Regions from separate parts of the Rhizobium sp. BK377 genome, predicted to be linked through region 2. Evidence: predicted binding sites of a transcription regulator. Region 2 holds the regulator's gene; each other region holds the start of a gene.
What was found. Region 2 encodes PhoB, which activates phosphate uptake and scavenging genes when phosphate is short. Its sites were predicted from a motif close to TGTCATNNANCTGTCAT; they were not measured.

Region 1: FHT92_RS01975 (esterase-like activity of phytase family protein) is a predicted target of PhoB. The motif match lies at 3,528-3,544, and genes of this name have one in related genera.
Region 3: FHT92_RS23495 (inorganic phosphate transporter) is a predicted target of PhoB. The motif match lies at 4,114-4,130, and genes of this name have one in related genera.

Annotation. Positions count from the first base shown of each region.
Region 1 is NZ_JACIAC010000001.1:391,145-397,597, reverse strand. Features, by position in the region: gene lon (endopeptidase La) at 381-2,798, shown strand; gene FHT92_RS01980 (HU family DNA-binding protein) at 3,006-3,281, shown strand; gene FHT92_RS01975 (esterase-like activity of phytase family protein) at 3,597-5,798, shown strand; gene FHT92_RS01970 (aldo/keto reductase) at 5,866-6,453, opposite strand, start outside.
Region 2 is NZ_JACIAC010000001.1:1,255,904-1,262,356, reverse strand. Features, by position in the region: gene pstC (phosphate ABC transporter permease subunit PstC) at 1-525, shown strand, start outside; gene pstA (phosphate ABC transporter permease PstA) at 522-1,844, shown strand; gene pstB (phosphate ABC transporter ATP-binding protein PstB) at 1,859-2,674, shown strand; gene phoU (phosphate signaling complex protein PhoU) at 2,719-3,432, shown strand; gene phoB (phosphate regulon transcriptional regulator PhoB) at 3,563-4,246, shown strand; gene FHT92_RS06240 (pyrroline-5-carboxylate reductase) at 4,445-5,236, opposite strand; gene FHT92_RS06235 (GcrA family cell cycle regulator) at 5,535-6,065, opposite strand.
Region 3 is NZ_JACIAC010000006.1:359,391-365,843, reverse strand. Features, by position in the region: gene FHT92_RS23510 (hypothetical protein) at 1-344, opposite strand, end outside; gene FHT92_RS23505 (DUF6894 family protein) at 405-647, opposite strand; gene FHT92_RS23500 (bifunctional diguanylate cyclase/phosphodiesterase) at 886-2,457, shown strand; gene FHT92_RS23495 (inorganic phosphate transporter) at 2,464-4,059, opposite strand; gene FHT92_RS23490 (acetate/propionate family kinase) at 4,276-5,454, shown strand; gene FHT92_RS23485 (phosphoketolase) at 5,524-6,453, shown strand, end outside.

The DNA.
Region 1 (6,453 bases), 860 kb from region 2:
TCAAGGGGCTTGCCTTGTGCGGGCCCCTTTCTATTTGAAAACGGGTGCCGGGCGCTGATAATAGTTGCGGGCAAGGTTGAAAACAGCCTTGGCCGATATTGCGCAAACGATGACCCTTGGCAATGATGCTGTGATTCCGTAGCCTGTTGCTGGCGTTGCTATTTTAGGCGGTTCGGAAATGGTAAGCGTCGCTCCAGATAGGCGCTTCATTGTGTTGGCGTTCCATGTAATAAAGCTGTCACAACCGTGGAACGCGGGCGTTAACGTGGCTTGAAAAGCGTAGTCAGAACCTCCACTTGTAGCAACAAGTGAGAGTGCCGGCCGGATCCCAAGCGGCCGCGCCAGAGAGCCCGGTAACGGGACGATGGAAAGGAATAAAAATGACGAAGAAAACGTCTGTAGCGAGCAGCACCGCTTATCCTGTTCTCCCCCTGCGCGACATCGTGGTGTTCCCCCATATGATCGTGCCGCTGTTCGTCGGGCGGGAAAAGTCGATCCGTGCGCTCGAAGAGGTCATGGGTTCCGACAAGCAGATCATGCTGGTCACCCAGATCAACGCCAGCGACGACGATCCGGACCCGTCTGCGATCCACCGCGTCGGTACGGTCGCGAACGTCCTCCAGCTTTTGAAGCTGCCTGACGGCACCGTGAAGGTTCTGGTCGAAGGACGCGCCCGCGCCGAAATCGATACCTATACGAGCCGCGAAGATTTCTACGAAGCTCTCGGTCACGTGCTCGAAGAGCCGCATGACGATCCGGTCGAACTGGAAGCTCTGTCGCGTTCGGTCGTGTCGGAATTCGAGAGCTACGTGAAGCTCAACAAGAAGATTTCGCCCGAGGTTGTCGGTGCGGCCAGCCAGATCGACGACTATTCCAAGCTCGCCGATACGGTCGCCTCGCATCTCTCTATCAAGATCACCGAGAAGCAGGAGATGCTGGAAACCACCAGCGTCAAGGCTCGCCTCGAAAAGGCGCTCGGCTTCATGGAAGGCGAGATCTCGGTCCTGCAGGTCGAAAAGCGCATCCGCTCGCGCGTCAAGCGCCAGATGGAGAAGACCCAGCGCGAATACTACCTGAATGAACAGATGAAGGCGATCCAGAAGGAGCTCGGCGACGGCGAGGAAGGCCGCGACGAGATGAGCGAACTGGAAGAGCGCATCGCCAAGACGAAGCTCTCCAAGGAGGCCCGTGAAAAGGCCGACGCGGAGCTGAAGAAGCTACGCCAGATGAGCCCGATGTCGGCTGAAGCCACCGTCGTGCGCAATTATCTGGACTGGCTGCTCGGTATCCCCTGGGGCAAGAAGTCGAAGATCAAGGCCGATCTCAACAATGCCGAGAAGATCCTCGAAGCCGATCACTTCGGTCTTGAAAAGGTCAAGGAGCGCATCGTCGAGTATCTGGCGGTCCAGGCCCGCGCCACCAAGATCAAGGGTCCGATCCTGTGCCTCGTCGGCCCTCCGGGCGTCGGCAAGACCTCGCTCGCCCAGTCGATCGCCAAGGCCACCGGCCGTGAATATGTCCGTATGGCTCTCGGTGGCGTTCGTGACGAGGCCGAAATCCGCGGTCACCGCCGCACCTATATCGGTTCGATGCCCGGCAAGGTCATCCAGTCGATGAAGAAAGCGAAGAAGTCCAACCCGCTCTTCCTGCTCGACGAAATCGACAAGCTCGGCCAGGACTACCGCGGCGATCCGTCTTCGGCTCTACTCGAGGTGCTTGATCCGGCCCAGAACTCGACCTTCATGGACCACTACCTGGAAGTCGAATACGATCTGTCGGACGTGATGTTCATCACCACGGCGAATACGCTGAACATTCCGGCTCCGCTGATGGACCGCATGGAGGTCATCCGTATCGCCGGCTACACCGAAGACGAGAAGCGCGAAATCGCCAAGCGGCACCTGCTGCCGAAGGCCATCAAGGAACATGCGCTGCAGCCGAGTGAATTCTCGGTCAGCGACGACGCCCTGATGGCAATCAGCCAGCAGTACACCCGCGAAGCCGGTGTCCGTAACTTCGAACGCGAATTGATGAAGCTTGCCCGCAAGGCGGTCACCGAGATCATCAAGGGCAAGACGAAGTCGGTTCACGTTACGGCAGAGAACATCGACGATTATCTTGGCGTTCCGCGCTTCCGCCACGGCGAAGCCGAGCGCGAGGATCAGGTCGGCGTGGTCACGGGTCTTGCCTGGACGGAAGTCGGCGGCGAGCTGCTGACGATCGAAGGCGTCATGATGCCCGGCAAGGGCCGCATGACCGTCACCGGCAACCTGAAGGAAGTGATGAAGGAATCGATCTCTGCGGCGGCCTCCTATGTCCGCTCGCGTGCCGTCGATTTCGGTATCGAGCCGCCGCGCTTCGACAAGAGCGACATTCACGTGCACGTGCCGGAAGGCGCGACGCCGAAGGATGGTCCGTCTGCCGGTGTCGCGATGGCAACCGCGATTGTCTCGATCATGACCGGCATTCCGGTCAGCAAGGATGTGGCAATGACGGGTGAAATCACCCTGCGCGGCCGTGTCCTGCCGATCGGTGGCCTGAAGGAAAAGCTGCTTGCCGCACTGCGCGGCGGTATCAAGAAGGTGCTGATTCCGGAAGAGAACGCCAAGGATCTGGCCGAGATTCCTGACAACGTAAAGAACAACATGGAGATCATTCCGGTCTCACGTATGGGCGAAGTGATCAAGCACGCGCTTGTCCGTCGTCCCGAGCCGATCGAATGGGATGGCACGGTTGAAACGCCGGTCATCGCGACCGTCGAAGGGCTAGATGACGCAGGCGTTGCCATAGCTCATTGAGACTTGGCGGCCACATTTACGCCCAATTGTTGCAAATCGTGAAAAAGGCCGGCGGAAACGCCGGCCTTTTTTGTGAAAACGTCATGTAGGCGCTTGCTTTTCCTTGATTTGCAGGGTTTTTGGGTTCTCGGCGGGCCTGATGAAAGCGATTTCTGCGCCTAGCTTCCAGATTGAGTTGTTTCAAACCATTTAGAAAGGGGTGGAAACATGAACAAGAATGAACTCGTGTCCGCAGTAGCCGAAAAGGCTGGACTGACGAAGTCTGACGCAGCATCTGCCGTCGATGCCGTTTTTGACGTTGTGCAGACCGAACTGAAGGGCAAGGGCGATGTTCGCCTCGCAGGCTTCGGCAGCTTCACGGTTTCTCATCGCGCTGCCACGAAGGGTCGCAACCCGTCGACCGGCGCCGAAGTCGACATCCCGGCACGCAACGTGCCGAAGTTCACGCCCGGCAAGGGCCTGAAGGACGCCGTCAACGGCTGATACGAGATTGTCCGCCGGCCGTAAACGAGAACGGCCGCGCAGGATTTTGAGGGGGTTCGGTAATGCCGGACCCCTTTTTGCTTTCAGCGCTTGCCGTATGCCGCGCTTCGTCTTACGACGGTGATGCTTTCGAGCCGGGGCAAAAGCCCCACCAGCGGTAAGGGCTTCGGCTCGAGCCTGCGAGCGCAGCGAGATGCATCGCGAATGGCAGGCGGCCTGACGCAAACCGTACAAAATGTCGCAGGTTGTCATGTGTCTGTCATGGCAGTCCCGCAGAAAACCTCTGTTCGATTGTTCGATATTGGGGGATTTTCAATGACATTGTCTGCGCACAAGGCGGCGCTTGCTGCCGTGCTTTTCGCATCCGTTGCCTTCCCGGCAGTGGCTGAGCCGGTTTTCAACCGCATCGCCTCTTTCCCGGTCGCGACCAACCTGCCGGCCGATAAGGACAAGCTTTCGGCTACCTCGGCCGAAATCATCACCGCTTCGCAGGATGGCAACACGCTGATCTATAGCGACAGCCCGCTCGGCGCGATCGGCTTCATCGACATTACCGATGCCAAGGCGCCCAAGGCCGGCGGCGCGCTGATGATGGACGGCGAGCCGACCTCGGTGACGACAGCGGCCGGCAAGGCGCTCGTCGCCGTCAATACCGGCGAAAGCAAGCAGAAACCGTCGGGCCGTCTGGCGATCGTCGATATCGCTACCAAGAAGATCGACGCGACCTGCGATCTCGGCGGCCAGCCCGATTCGATCGCCCTCAACAAGGACAGGACGCTCGGCGCGATCGCGATCGAAAACGAGCGTGACGAAGAGGTCAATGACGGCAAACTACCGCAGATGCCGGCAGGCGACCTCGTCGTCTTCCAACTCAAGACCGATGGCAGCGTCGATTGCGGCACCATCAAGCATATCGCCCTGACCGGCCTTGCCGGCGTTGCTCCTGACGATCCGGAACCGGAATTCGTTTCCTTCAACAGCCAGAACGAAATTGCGCTCACGCTGCAGGAAAACAACGAGATCATCATTCTCGACGGCGCGACCGGCACGGTGAAGACGCATTTCTCTGCCGGCAGCGTCGATCTCACGGGCATCGACACCAAGCGTGACGGCGCCCTGAAGTTCACCAGCGAGAAGAAGGGCGTCCTGCGCGAGCCTGATGCCGTCAAGTGGCTGGACGACAACCGGCTCGTTGTCGCCAACGAAGGCGACTATGAAGGCGGCTCGCGCGGCTTCACCATCTTCGACAAGACCGGCAAGGTCCTGTTCGAATCCGGCAGCTCCTTCGAGCGGGCCGTCGCCGCGCTCGGCCACTATCCGGAAAGCCGCTCCTCGTCGAAGGGCGTCGAGCCGGAAGGGCTGGAAGCCGCGAAATTCGGGAACGAGGACTTGTTCTTCCTGCTTGCTGAACGCGCTTCCGTCGTTGGCGTGTACAAGGACACCGGCGCCGAGCCGGAGCTGCTGCAGATCCTGCCCTCGGGCATTTCTCCGGAAGGCGCGGTCGCCATTCCGCAGCGTAACCTGCTTGCCACCGCCAACGAACTCGACCTTGGCAAGGACGGCGGCGCGCGTTCGCACGTCATGATCTATGAACGCGGCGAAGGCGAGAAGGCCTATCCGCAGATCGTTTCCGCCGAGAAGGACGGCAACCCCATCGGCTTTGCAGCTCTTTCTGGTCTCGCCGCCGTTCCGGGCAAGCCGGGCATGCTCTATGCCGTCAGCGACAGCTTCCTCGCCTCACAGCCGACGGTCTACACGATCGACGCCACCAGGAAGCCGGCCGTCATCACCGATGCGCTCGTCGTCAAGCGTGACGGTGCTCCGGCTCAGAAGCTCGACATCGAAGGCGTCGCTGTTGCTGCCGACGGCTCCTTCTGGCTGGCCTCGGAGGGGTATACCGAGCGCTTGGTGCCGCATGCTCTCTACAACGTCACCGCAAAGGGCGACATCAAGACCGAGATCGCCCTGCCGAAGGAACTGCTCGCCAACGAAATCCGCTTCGGCTTCGAAGGTATCACGATCGTCGGCACCGGCGATGATGCAACGCTGTGGATGGCCGTTCAGCGCGAGTGGAACGACGATGAGAAAGGCTTCGTGAAGCTCGTCTCCTATAATCCGAAGAAGAAGGAATGGGGCGGCGTGCGCTACCCGCTCGACAAGACCGAGAGCGGCTGGGTCGGTCTATCCGAAATCACCGCTCAGGGCGACAGCGTCTACATAATCGAACGCGACAATCTCGTCGGCGATGCAGCCAAGCTGAAGAAGCTCTACAAGGTTGCAATCTCCGACCTGAAGCCGGGCAAGCTCGGGGCCGATCTGCCCGTCGTCAAGAAGACGGAAGCCCATGATTTCATCGGCGATCTGAAGTCGGCCACCAACGGCTACATTCTCGACAAGCTGGAAGGTTTTGCCTTCGACGCATCGGGCAAGGCCTATGCCGTGACCGACAATGACGGTGTGAGCGACTCTTCGGGCGAAACCCTGTTCTTCCCGGTCAACCTGACCGCCACGAACTGAGTTCGCGTTCCCATGAAATGGAAAGGCCGGACTCTCGCCCGGCCTTTCCATTGATTCTTCTCAGAGCCTACCAGCGTTGATGCACATGCGGCGCAATCAGTCGCCCGTAGATTTCACGCGTTGCGGCCATGACGTCGGCAGGGAGCGGCGCAAGATCGGCGGCGGCTGCATTCGCCTTGGCCTGCTCGGCATTGCGTGCGCCGGGGATGACGACCGTGACTGCTTCCGCCATCAGGATCCAGCGAAGCGCAAAGGCTGCCATGCTGGCGCCGGCTGGAACGAGCTTGCGCACTTCCTCGACGGCCTGCAGGCCGACCTCGAAGGGCACGCCTGCGAAGGTCTCGCCGACATCGAAGGCCTCGCCGTTGCGGTTGAAATTGCGATGGTCATCGCTTGCGAACGTCGTGTCGCCGGTGATCTTGCCGGAGAGGAGGCCGCTGGCAAGCGGCACGCGAGCGATGATCGCCACGTTCTTGCGGCGGGCTTCACTGAAAAACAGATGATCGGGACGCTGGCGGAAGATGTTGTAGATGATCTGGATGCTGACGACACCGGGATATTCGATCGCTTTCAGAGCTTCCTCGACCTTCTCGACGCTGACGCCATAGCCCTTGATCTTGCCGGCCTTCTGCAACTCGTCCAGGCCTCCAAAGAC
Region 2 (6,453 bases):
TTCCTGCGCGATTTCTCGGCGCAGATCAGCGGTCTTCTGACCGGCAGCTATACGAACTTCATCCAGGCGCAGAGCGTCATCACGGCCGGTATCGTCATGGGCATCATGCTGATCCCTTACGTCTCCTCGCTTTCGGATGACATTATCACCGCCGTGCCGCGCGCGCTTCGCGATGGCTCCCTCGGCCTTGGCGCCACCCGTTCCGAGACCATCAAGAAGGTCGTCCTGCCGGCAGCACTTCCCGGCATCGTCGGCGCCTTGCTGATGACGGCTTCCCGCGCCATCGGCGAAACCATGATCGTGGTTCTGGCGGCCGGTGTCGCCGCCCGCATCCAGATCAATCCCTTCGAGCCGATGACGACCGTGACCGTCAAGATCGTCAACCAGCTGACCGGCGACCTCGAGTTCACCTCGCCGCAGACGCTGGTTGCCTTCGCGCTCGGCATCACGCTGTTCTTCATCACGCTTTGCCTCAATATCTACGCGCTCTACATCGTGCGCAAATACCGGGAGCAGTACGAATGACGAATATTGTTTCCCCCGTAGCCGGCGTCGCCGTTTCCAAGGCGCCTGCGCGCCGCGACATCGGCATCAAGCGCCGCTATGCCGCCGAGCGCCGCTTCCAGGCCTATGGTATCGCCGCTATCGCATTCGGCCTGATCTTTCTGTTCATCCTGCTGTGGACGGTGATCGGCAAAGGCTACACCGCGTTCCAGCAGACCGCGATCACGCTGCCGATCGAGTTTTCCGAAAAGACAATCGATCCCGACAACAAGCGTGCGACCGATCCTTCGGTTCTGGTCGCCGCCAACTATCCGGTTCTGTTGCGTGACGCGATCGTCAAGCAGCTCGGCGTCAACCCTTCGAGCCGTCCGGATGTGCGTGACGCGTCCGCGATGATTTCGAAGAGTGCGCCGATCCAGCTGCGCGACATGGTCGTGGCCGACCCCTCCATCATCGGCAAGACGGTCGATGTTACGGTACTTGCCGATGCCAATGTCGACAGCGCCAACAAAGGCCAGATCGATCTCTCGGTCGATGAGAAGAACCGCAAGGTCAATGACAAGCAGGTTACCTGGATGAACGAGCTGAAGGCGAGCGGCGCTCTTCACAAGCAGTTCAACACCGGCCTCTTCGTCAACGGCAATTCCAGCCGTCCGGAAGCTGCAGGCCTCGGCGTCGCCCTCATCGGCTCGCTCTATCTGATGCTGATCGTTCTCGTCCTTTCGTTGCCGATCGGCGTTGCCGCCTCGATCTACCTCGAGGAATTCGCGCCGAAGAACAAGTTGACGGACCTGATCGAGGTCAACATCAACAATCTCGCCGCCGTCCCGTCGATCGTCTACGGTCTGCTCGGCCTGTCGGTCTTCATCAACTTCGCCGGCCTGCCGCGTTCGGCATCGCTGGTCGGCGGCCTGGTGCTGACCCTGATGACGCTGCCGACGATCATCATCGCCACCCGCGCTGCTCTGCGCGCCGTGCCGCCGTCGATCCGCTCGGCAGCGCTGGGCCTCGGCGCTTCGAAGATGCAGATGGTGTTCCACCATGTGCTGCCGCTCGCCATGCCCGGCATCCTGACCGGCACGATCATCGGCCTTGCCCACGCACTCGGCGAAACCGCGCCGCTGCTCCTGATCGGCATGGTCGCCTTCGTCGCCCAGGCGCCGACCACGCCGCTCGATCCTTCCACCGCACTTCCGGTTCAGGTCTACATGTGGGCCAATGAAGCCGAGCGCGCGTTCGTGGAGAGAACCTCGGGTGCCATTATCGTCCTGCTCCTGTTCCTCATCGTCATGAATATCGGAGCCATCCTCTTGCGTCGTCGCTTTGAGCGCCGCTGGTAAACGGAGTAAAGATCATGAACATGTTGACGGAAGCAGCAGTTGAGAAGGCGCTGGACCAGAAAATGAGCAACGTCCCGTATAAGATGATCGGTCAGGATGTCTCCGTTTATTACGGTGACAAGCGCGCGCTTTTCGATGTCAATCTGAACATCCGGGAAAACACCGTGACTGCCTTGATCGGCCCGTCCGGCTGCGGCAAGTCCACCTTCCTGCGGTCGCTGAACCGTATGAACGACACGATCGACGGCTGCCGCGTCACCGGCAAGATCTCGCTCGACGGTGAGGACATCTACGATCCTGACATCGACGTCGTCGAGCTCCGCGCCCGTGTCGGCATGGTGTTCCAGAAGCCGAACCCGTTCCCGAAGTCGATCTATGAAAACGTCTCCTACGGCCCGCGCATCCATGGCCTGGCCAAGTCGAAGGCCGACCTCGACCAAATCGTCGAGTCGAGCCTGCAGCGCGCCGGCCTCTGGAATGAGGTCAAGGATCGCGTGCACGAATCCGGCACCGGCCTTTCCGGCGGTCAGCAGCAGCGTCTGTGCATCGCACGCGCCGTTGCCGTCAGCCCCGAAGTCATCCTGATGGACGAGCCCTGCTCGGCACTCGACCCTATCGCGACCGCCAAGGTCGAAGAGCTGATCCACGAGCTGCGTGAAAACTACACCATCGTCATCGTGACGCATTCCATGCAACAGGCCGCACGCGTGTCGCAGCGCACGGCCATGTTCCACCTCGGCAACCTGGTCGAGGAAAACGATACCGACAAGATGTTCACCAATCCGGACGATTCGCGCACCCAGGACTATATCATGGGCCGGTTCGGCTGATTTTGGCGGTGTGAAGCCTTTCCGATTTTCGAGGACAAAGCCCCATGGCATCGACACATATTTTTTCCGCCTATGACGACGATCTGAAGTTCCTGTCCCGGCGCATCTCCGAGATGGGTGGTCTTGCCGAACAGATGGTCGGCGAGGCCGTCCGCGCGCTGGTCAACGGTGACACCGCGCTCGCTCAAAAGGTCATTTCCGACGATGTGATCCTCGATCACACCGAGCGCGAGATCAACGACAAGGCGATCGTGACGATCGCCCGCCGTCAGCCGATGGCCTCCGACCTTCGCGAGATCATGGGCTCGATCCGCATCGCCGCCGACCTCGAGCGCGTCGGCGATCTCGGCAAGAACACGGCAAAGCGCGTCATCGCGGTCCAGAGCACCGGCGTTCCGCGCAAGCTCGCCCGCGGTCTCGAGCATCTGTCCGAACTGGCGCTGGTCCAGCTCAAGGAAGTGCTCGACGTCTATACGACGCGCTCCGCTGACAAGGCCAAGTCCATCCGCGAGCGCGACGACGAGATCGACGCCATGTACACCTCGCTGTTCCGCGAACTCCTGACCTACATGATGGAAGATCCGCGCAACATCACGAGCTGCACGCACCTTCTCTTCTGCGCCAAGAACATCGAACGTATCGGCGACCATGCGACCAACATCGCCGAGACGATCTATTACATGGCGACCGGCGCCCAGCCGGAGGGCGAGCGTCCGAAGGACGACAGCTCCAACACCGTTGGTGCGGTGACGGAGTAATCCTGAACTGCCGATGCTTGCGCGCCCCGCGCTGGGGCGCGCGAGGGTCGCAGCCCATTCCGAGTTCCTGCATGATCCCTTGCTTAAATCACCCCCGGTTTAAGGATCGTGCATTAGGAGACTGACACGCATGATCCCAAGAGTTGCAGTTGTTGAAGATGAGGAGGCGCTAAGCGTGCTTCTCCGCTACAACCTCGAAGCCGAAGGTTTCGAGGTGGACACGATCCTCCGTGGCGACGAGGCCGAAATCCGGCTTCAGGAACGCACGCCGGACCTGCTCATCCTGGATTGGATGCTGCCGGGCGTTTCCGGTATCGAGCTTTGCCGCCGGCTGCGCATGCGGCCGGAAACCGAGCGTCTGCCGATCATCATGCTGACGGCGCGCGGTGAAGAGAGCGAGCGTGTTCGCGGTCTTTCGACCGGCGCGGACGATTATGTCGTCAAGCCCTTCTCCACGCCGGAACTCGTTGCCCGCGTCAGAGCGATGCTGCGCCGCGCCCGCCCGGAAGTTCTCTCCACGGTTCTGAAGTGTGGCGATATCGAGCTCGACCGCGAAACGCATCGCGTTCATCGCAAGAGCCGCGAAGTCCGCCTCGGCCCGACCGAGTTCCGCCTGCTGGAATTCCTGATGTCGTCGCCGGGCAGGGTCTTTTCCCGCTCGCAGCTGCTCGACGGCGTCTGGGGCCACGATATCTACGTGGACGAACGCACCGTCGACGTCCATGTCGGTCGCCTGCGCAAGGCGCTGAACTTCTCCAACATGCAGGATGTCATCCGCACCGTCCGCGGCGCGGGATATTCCATGGAAGCTTAATCCGAGTGATCGGAGGTCCAGACGGGTCGCTCGCTTGCCGGGCGGCCCGTTTGCTTATCTGGTGCCTACTCAAGATACGGCGATGAGTAGGCTCGCCCTGTCCGTCGAACTTGAAGTGACCTGTCTCGACGAAGCCCAGCTTCTCATGAAGAGCCGACACCAGTCGCCGGAAAAGCGAACTTCGAGAGGATCTGCCTTCTACAGACGGATGCGTGCAAGAATCCGATCAAGAGCCTTCTGCAGAGCCGCCGTGCCGCCGAACTCGCGAAAGTCTTCGAGCACCTGTTCATTCAATCCGCCCTTGGTCGAATGCTCGCCGATGAGTTCATCGAAACTCGCGACAGGTTTTAAGCGGGCAGCATGGGCGAGGCCGGAAAACAATTGACGGAGGTAGGCGTCGCCAGCTGGTCTCGAGAGCCCCTGGCTCTGCAGCCAGCTCGACGTCGCGTCCAGAATGCCGAAATAGGTGGCCATCAGGCAGCTGGCCACCGCGAGAAGTTCGAACTCCTGCTTGTCTTCAACCTGGATCGCCGTTCCGAGCGCCGAAAAGAGGGTGTGGGAAACCTCGTCGGGCGGGTAGATCGCGGTCGCCCCTTGGAGATCTGCGACGAACGGAAGTGGAATTGCCAGGCTTAGGTGGTGAACGGGCTGATCGATCCACGCCAGCAGTTGATCGATTGGCGTGGCCGCGACAAAGCTGATGACATGGTGGTCCGGCCGAAATCGGAGCGAGCGGATGACCTCCTCGGCAATTTGCGGCCTCACGGCCATGAATACGAGATCGGATCGGTCGAGAACATCCTGGTTGCCCAAAGCGATCGACACATTCCGGTTTGCCGCCGCGAGGCGGCCTGCGACGCTTGCGCCACGCGGGGACAGCACGATCGGCGTGTCGCAAAAAGCTGTCTTGCCCAGTCCGGTGACGACGGCCTCGGTAATCGTGCCCGTCCCGACGAACCCGATTGTCATCCGCTTTGGATCGATCTCCATTGGCACCCCTGACCGACTGTTGCGCCGTGCTGCTCGACGAGAATACTGCATCTGTATCAGAAAATCGCGTTACAGTGCCATCACCACCATTCCATGCCTGTTGAGGGCTGAAACGCATTGGCGGCGTTGGCCGCATAACTTTCGCATCTTCCGGCATGGTGTACGGCCGGCAAGGATCAGCCTCCGGCAGACAGTCGTGGCCACGAGCCGTTTCCAGCCCTATGCCGGCAAAAAATCACCCCTCCGCGCATCGGCGAGGAGGGGCAATGATACGTTGCAACTGTTGGAAAATCGCGGGTCAGCCGACCCGGACAGCCTTGCGGCGCTCGCTCACCGGCTGGTAGGCGAGGCGCTGATGGTAGCTGCAGTAGGGCGACGAGTCCGTAGAGTCGCAACCGCAAAAATAGAAGTCATCCTTCATCGGATCGCCGACCGGCCACTTGCAGGTGCGCTCCGTCAGTTCCGTCAGGCCGAGGCGGCGCGAAATCGGCACGACCACATTTTTGGCCGGCACATATTCCATTTCCTCGGCGGTTTCGATCTCGATCTCTTCCTTCAGCATCGTCGCGCCCTGCTGGCGCGTTACGGTGCGGGTAGCGATGCGAGATGCATAGTTCGGGGCGCGGGGCGCCGAGGTCGTGCGCTTCGGTGCGCGCGCCGCGGTTGCCGTGCCGCCGGCCTTGGCGCGGCCGGGAAGACTGAGCCGGTGAACCTTGCCGATAACGGCGTTTCTACTCACACCGCCAAGCTGCGCTGCGATCTGGCTGGCGCTCAGCCCCTCCGACCAAAGCTTCTTGAGCTTCTCGACACGCTCGTCTGTCCAGTTCATTGCCCTGTCTCCACCTTTCGCGTTGGTGATGGCAGAATCCCTCACCGTTGCCTCGAAAGTTTCCGAAGCAAGAAACGCCTGATCAATTTTGGTGACTAGTTCCGCCGCATGCAGTCTAGTAATTGAACTTTAACCTAGTGTGAGCCTGACTCTGTGACAAGAGTCGCACGAATCCGATGAATCCGAATTCGGGGTTTTCCCCAACTTGCTTCCCGAGAGAGTCATTTCTGCAACATTAGCTGTTGATAGACCTGAAAGTCCGATTTGAGGCTTGACGCATGCGCTAAATCCTCAGTTTTGTTGACATTGCAGTGCGAAAAGTAAATAGTGCTCCCTGCCGCCGAAAGGCGGCATTTTTGATTTTTCGGGCCTGGTTTTCTTAGCCGGA
Region 3 (6,453 bases), on a different contig from region 2:
CTGCTCTTGGAGATTGTGGTGTTGGTGATCGAGACCGGATCGCTGGCGGGAAAAGTGCCTTCCAGTCCTTCGTCCAGTTGCTCTTCCATTGCCTCCTCATCACCCCGCGAACGAGCATTCTCTACCGCAACTGGTTGGCCGTTATCGCCCTCGCGGATTGGCGCAGTGGCGAGGCAGCCCATCACTTCCCTCGCCTTTTCCACCGCATTCAGCCGGTTCAATTGCCGACCGCGATCGCTCTTGATCTGCACGGAGACGACTTCGCCGCCGTCGCCCACGAACTCGACCGTGAAACCACCTTTGTTGCCATAGGCGGGGATGACCTGGGTGCCGACAACGTGCATGAGATTGTCCTCTCTCTTGAATAGTTCTGAAAAACGGTTTGGACGAGACATTGGTTCCGCTCAGGGCGGACGGACGTAGTCTACTTTCAGCTCCAGCCGCAGCCGCACGATGGGAGCGCGATCACCGTTCTGCACTTCTATACCCAGCGATCCGCCCGGCCATTGCGGCAAACCGTCGAGCGCCATTTCGGCCAGCACGTGCTTTGCCTCTTCCACGGCGGCGAAAAGGTCGGGAAATTCGAACGGCAGGTCATCCGGGACCATGCCGTCATTGTCTACGGTCTTGAAATAGAAGAGAGACATCTCGCTGCATCCGTTGCGAAAGCTTAAAAGCAACAGGCGGCCAAAGGTTTCAAATTGCGTGCAAAAATTCGGCTTTTCTTATATCACGTTAAGAGGCAGCGCAGCACGCACGGTCTGTCCGTTTCCGATGAAAGTGCTACCGAATGCATGGTACGATCGCCAACAATTCGCCTTCAGGTTTCAATAAACATTTCAGACTTTCATGATACTTCCGCCCGGGATGGAGATGGAGAAGCTCATGGCGGAATTCTTCAGGAGCAGGGCGGGAAAGCAATGCCTGTCTGTCATGGCGCTCGGAGCAACGTTGTGGATTTCAGGCGCCCTGCTGGATGTCGATAGCTGGCTCGTTTCCTTCATGAGCGGCTTGGAGAACTACGGCGCCGACGAGTTCGTGCTTGCCCTCGGCATCGCCGGCGGGATGAGTTTCATCTATTCCGCGTTGCGCATTGGCGACCTTCGCAAAGAGACGCAACTTCGCGGTGCCGCCCAGGCGCGCGCCGACTGGACCGCTACTCACGATCATCTGACCAAGCTTCCAAACCGCTACGCCTTCGAACGCAAGATCCTGCCCAAGCCCGCCTATCAGGACGGCGATGTCCCCGAAGGGGCCAAGAGCAACGTTACGATCTTCTCCGTCGATCTCGACGGATTCAAGAAAGTCAACGACCTTATCGGCCACAAGGGTGGCGACGTTCTGTTGGTGGAAGTAGCCAAGCGCATCTGCGCACTGGGCAATGCCGATTGCGTTTATCGTTTCGGCGGGGATGAATTCATCGTCATCGCGCTCGGCATGACCGAGGCGCGGGAGGAATGGTTCGCCAAAGTGCTTATCCAGGCAGTCACCCGGCCCATCCTGATCGATGGCTTTGCCGTCGAAGTCGGCGCCAGCGTGGGTTACGACCGCTGGAACGAAGGCGCAGAGCCACTCGAGGACGCAGCTCACCGCGCCGACCTTGCCATGTACGAGGCGAAATCACGCGGTCCCAACCATCACCTGATCTTCCAACCGTCCATGCAGGACAAGGTGACGGAACGCGCATCACTGGAGAGCAAGCTGCGCGGCGCCATTCAGAACAAGGCGATCAAGACCTACTATCAGCCGCTGATCGATCTCAGGAGTGGTAGGCTCTGCGGCTTCGAGGCGCTGGCCCGATGGACTGACGAAGACGGTATGAGGATTCCGCCTCCGGTCTTCATCGGCATTGCCGAAGAAACCGGCATGATAACCGAACTGTTCGAAAACCTCCTCACCCAGGCCTGCAGCGATGCCCTCGCCTGGCCGGATGATGTAAGGCTTTCCTTCAACGTCTCACCTGTGCAGATGGAGGATAAACTCCTTCCCTCGCGCATCTTCAAAGTGCTCGCGGCAAGCGGCCTGCCCGCCGGGCGGCTGGAAGTTGAAATTACCGAAAACGCGCTGATCCAAGATCCCGCGATCGCAGCCTATATTCTCGATGAATTGCATAAAGCGGGCGTACAGATCGCCCTTGATGATTTCGGTACGGGCTATTCGAGCCTTGCTCAGCTCGCCCGTTACCGGTTCGACAAAATCAAGATCGACAAGAGTTTCATCGCCACCTGCCGGGAGGACGGGAAGCAGGAAAAGATCGTCCGCGCCATGCTTGCTCTCGGAAGAAGCCTCAACATCAAGACGACGGCTGAAGGCGTCGAGGAGCACGCCCAACTCGCCTATCTACTGCCGCTTGGCTGCGACATCGGCCAGGGCTATCTCTTCGGCAAAGCGATGCCCGCCGCAGAGGCGGGCATCTTTATCGAAAATCAGATTAGCAGTCTCGCCTTTACGGCCTGACCAACCTTAGAAGATCTGGCGAAGGACCACGAACAGCAAGAAGGCGATTGCGATCGAGGCCGGAAGCGTCAGAACCCAGGCCATGAGCATGTTGCGCACGGTGGACCATTGCAGGCCCGAGCCGTTCGCAGCCATCGTGCCAGCCACACCTGATGACAGCACGTGTGTGGTCGAAACCGGCAGGCCCAGATGGTCGGCCGAGGCGATCGTCGCCATGGCGACGACTTCTGCGGCGGCACCCTGGCCGTAGGTCAGATGGGTTTTGCCGATCTTCTCACCAACCGTCACAACGATACGCTTCCAGCCGACCATCGTTCCGAGGCCGAGTGCCAGCGCGACGGCGACCTTCACCCACAACGGAATGAACTTTGTCGCGTTGTCCACTGCCGCATGATACCCGGTGACGGCCCTGAGATCACTGGCGTCCATCGGCAGCAGCTTCTTCTTGTCGATGAGCTTGAGCGCCTCGCCGATCAGGTAGATGTCGTTGCGGACGTTGCCGACGAGATTAGTGGGAACGGCTTCCAGTGTCGGGAAAGCAGCAACTTCGGCGCTCGTCTGGTGGATATACTGCTGCAGCGCCGGCGTGGTCGCGGCCGTCCAGACCTTGTTCTTGACGGCATTGCTGACTTCGGCCTTGTAGTCGGTAACGGTTACGCCCGGCTTCACATATTTGCCAAGAGCCGTTTCCACCTGCGCCGACGCCGATTTGTAGGCTTCGAGATAGTTGACATCAGGCGTGCGATTGAGCGCGAAGGCGGTCGGCACCAGACCGATGAGGATGAGCATGATGAGACCCATGCCCTTCTGGCCGTCATTCGAACCGTGGGCGAAGCTCACGCCCGTGCAGGTGAAGATCAGGATGGCGCGGATCCACAACGGCGGCGGCCGATTGCCCTTCGGCTCTTGATAGAGTTCGCGTTTGCGCACCAGGAACTTCATAACGATGAGCAGGATGGCCGAAAGGCCGAAACCGATGATTGGTGAAATCAAGAGCGACAGGCCAATATTGGTTGCCTGAGACCAGTCCACGCCGCTGGTGGCGGAACCTGCCGGCGCCAGGAACTGGTTGGCGAGGCCGACGCCGATGATCGAGCCGACCAGGGTGTGCGAGCTCGATGACGGCAGGCCGAGATACCACGTGCCGAGGTTCCAAATGATCGCTGCTATCAGCAGCGCAAAGACCATGGCAAGGCCTGAACCGGAACCGACCTGCAGGATCAGCTCGACTGGCAGCAGCGCCAGGATGCCAAAGGCCACGGCGCCCGTGGATGTCAGAACGCCGAGGAAGTTGAAGAAGCCCGACCAGATAACGGCAAATTCCGCCGGCATCGAGCGCGTGTAGATAACGGTCGCCACGGCATTGGCCGTATCGTGGAAACCGTTGACGAACTCGAAGCCGAGCGCGATCAGCAGCGCGAGACCGAGAAGTACCCACGGAACGGCAACTGCGGCAGTCAGGTCACGGGACAGGGCGTAGGCGACATATCCGAGACCGCAAACCAGAATGAGACCGAACACCGGCAGGAACCACTTGCCTACGGAATTCGAATGGTGCAGCGGATGGGAAACGTCACTATGGCTTGGGGCAATGTCGGCCATGGAATAGTTCCTTGTTCCATTTGCAAATTTGCCATTTGTTAATAAATCCGCAGCGTGAAACTCTCATGACGCAACCATCCACGCGTCATCCCGAGCCGACATCTTCGGAGACCGAATCGACAACCGAAAATTGCCCGCTGGGAGCGAAGAGCCTTCCCACGCGGCGCCATGGCGCTAAGTTCGTTTATCGCCACGCTTGCCGGGAGTATCAAGCAAATGCCGTCGACTGACCTTCTCCTGACCTTCAATGCCGGTTCGTCGACGGTGAAGATCGGCATTTTCGCAATCGAAGATGCAAACGTGCGCCGCATCGGCAAAGGCGTGATCGATTTCCGCGCCGAACCCCTCACCTTCAGCATCACGGAAGGTCCGCAGATATCAGATACGCCGCTCGAGGCCGAGTTTACGGACGATCTGCGCCCCGTTGTCGACGAAGTGTGCGAATTGCTTTCGGAGCATTTCGATATCGGCGCCGTCCGCGCTGCCGGCCACCGCGTCGTTCATGGCGGCGACCGTTTCACCGAAGTGACTGCGCTTGATGACACCGCAATCGATGAAATCGACGCGCTGACGCCGCTGGCACCCCTTCATCAGCCGCAGGCACTCCGCTTCATCCGCGCATTGCGGCACCTGAAGCCGCATCTTTCCCAGACCGCCTCCTTCGATACCGCTTTCCACGCAACACAGGCCGACCTCGTCCGCCGTTTCGCTATCCCACGTGCGCTTCATGACGAGGGTATCAAGCGGTATGGCTTTCACGGCCTTTCATACAGATTCATTGCCGGCGAAGTGAGCCGCAAACTGTCGGGCAAGCCGAAAATCGTCGCCGCTCATCTCGGCAGCGGCGCGAGCCTTTGCGCCCTGGAAAAAGGCGTCAGCCGAGATTGCAGCATGGGGTTTTCCACGCTCGACGGCATCCCCATGGCAACCCGGCCCGGCTGGCTCGATCCCGGTGCGATCCTTTATCTTCTGCAGCGGAGGAAACAATCCGCCGATCAGGTTGAGGACATGCTCTACCATCGCTCCGGCTTGCTCGGTGTTTCGGGCATCAATGCCGATACCCGTCATCTTCTCGAGGATAGCCGCCGGGAAGCCCGCGAAGCTCTCGATCTCTTCACCCTGCGCATTGCAGGCGAGATCGGCCGCATGTCGATGACGCTCGGCGGGCTCGATGCCATCGTCTTTACGGCCGGTATCGGTGAACACCAGCCGCAAATCCGCGCTTCCGTCCTCCAGCGCTTGAGTTGGCTCGGTCTTGCGGTGGACGAAAAAGCGAATGCCGCTAACGGCTTCACAATCACGACACCCACAAGTCGGATAACGGCGCATGTCATCGCTACCGACGAGGAGCACGTCATCGCGCAGGAAGCGCTCTCTATTCTTCGCTCCGGCTGATCCAGATCAAAGGCATGCTGGTGCCATCAGCTAGAATTGACGTTGAACAAGTTTAAACGGGAGAAATCCATGGAAAAGCATGTCTCGACTCCAGCAGTTCTTTCCGACGCCGAACTTACGCTCATCGATCGCTACTGGCGTGCCGCCAACTATCTCTCGGTCGGACAGATCTATCTCCTGTCCAATCCTCTGCTCCGCCAGCCGCTGAAATCAGAACATATCAAGCCCCGCCTGCTCGGCCACTGGGGCACCACGCCCGGTCTCAACTTCATCTATGCGCATCTGAACCGCATCATCCGCGCCCGTGATCTCGACATCATCTATATGTGCGGCCCCGGTCACGGCGGCCCGGGCATGGTCGCCAATACCTATCTCGAAGGCATTTACAGCGAAATCTATCCCCATATCGCCGAGACCGAAGACGGCATGCATAAGCTCTTCCGCCAGTTCTCCTTCCCCGGCGGCATCCCGAGCCATGCAGCGCCGGAGACGCCGGGCTCCATCCACGAGGGCGGCGAACTCGGCTATGCGCTGGTCCATGCCTACGGCGCAGCTTTTGACAATCCCGATCTGATTGTCGCCTGCGTCATCGGCGACGGCGAGGCCGAAACCGGCCCGCTTGCGGCAAGCTGGCATTCCAACAAGTTTCTGAACCCGGCCCGCGACGGCGCCGTTCTGCCGATCCTGCATCTGAACGGCTACAAGATCGCCAACCCAACCATCCTCGGCCGGGCAACCGACGAGGATCTGACGCATTTGTTCGAAGGTTATGGCTATGAACCCTTCTTCGTCGAGGGTCACGAGCCGGCAAAGATGCATCAGCAGATGGCGGCGACCTTCGAGAAAGTCTTCGACCGTATCCCCGCCATTCAGAAAGAGGCCCGCAGCGGCAAAGCGCCACAAGCCTGCCCGCGCTGGCCGATGATTGTGTTACGCAGCCCCAAGGGCTGGACCGGACCCAAAGAGGTGGACGGAAAGAAGGTCGAGGGTTTCTGGCGC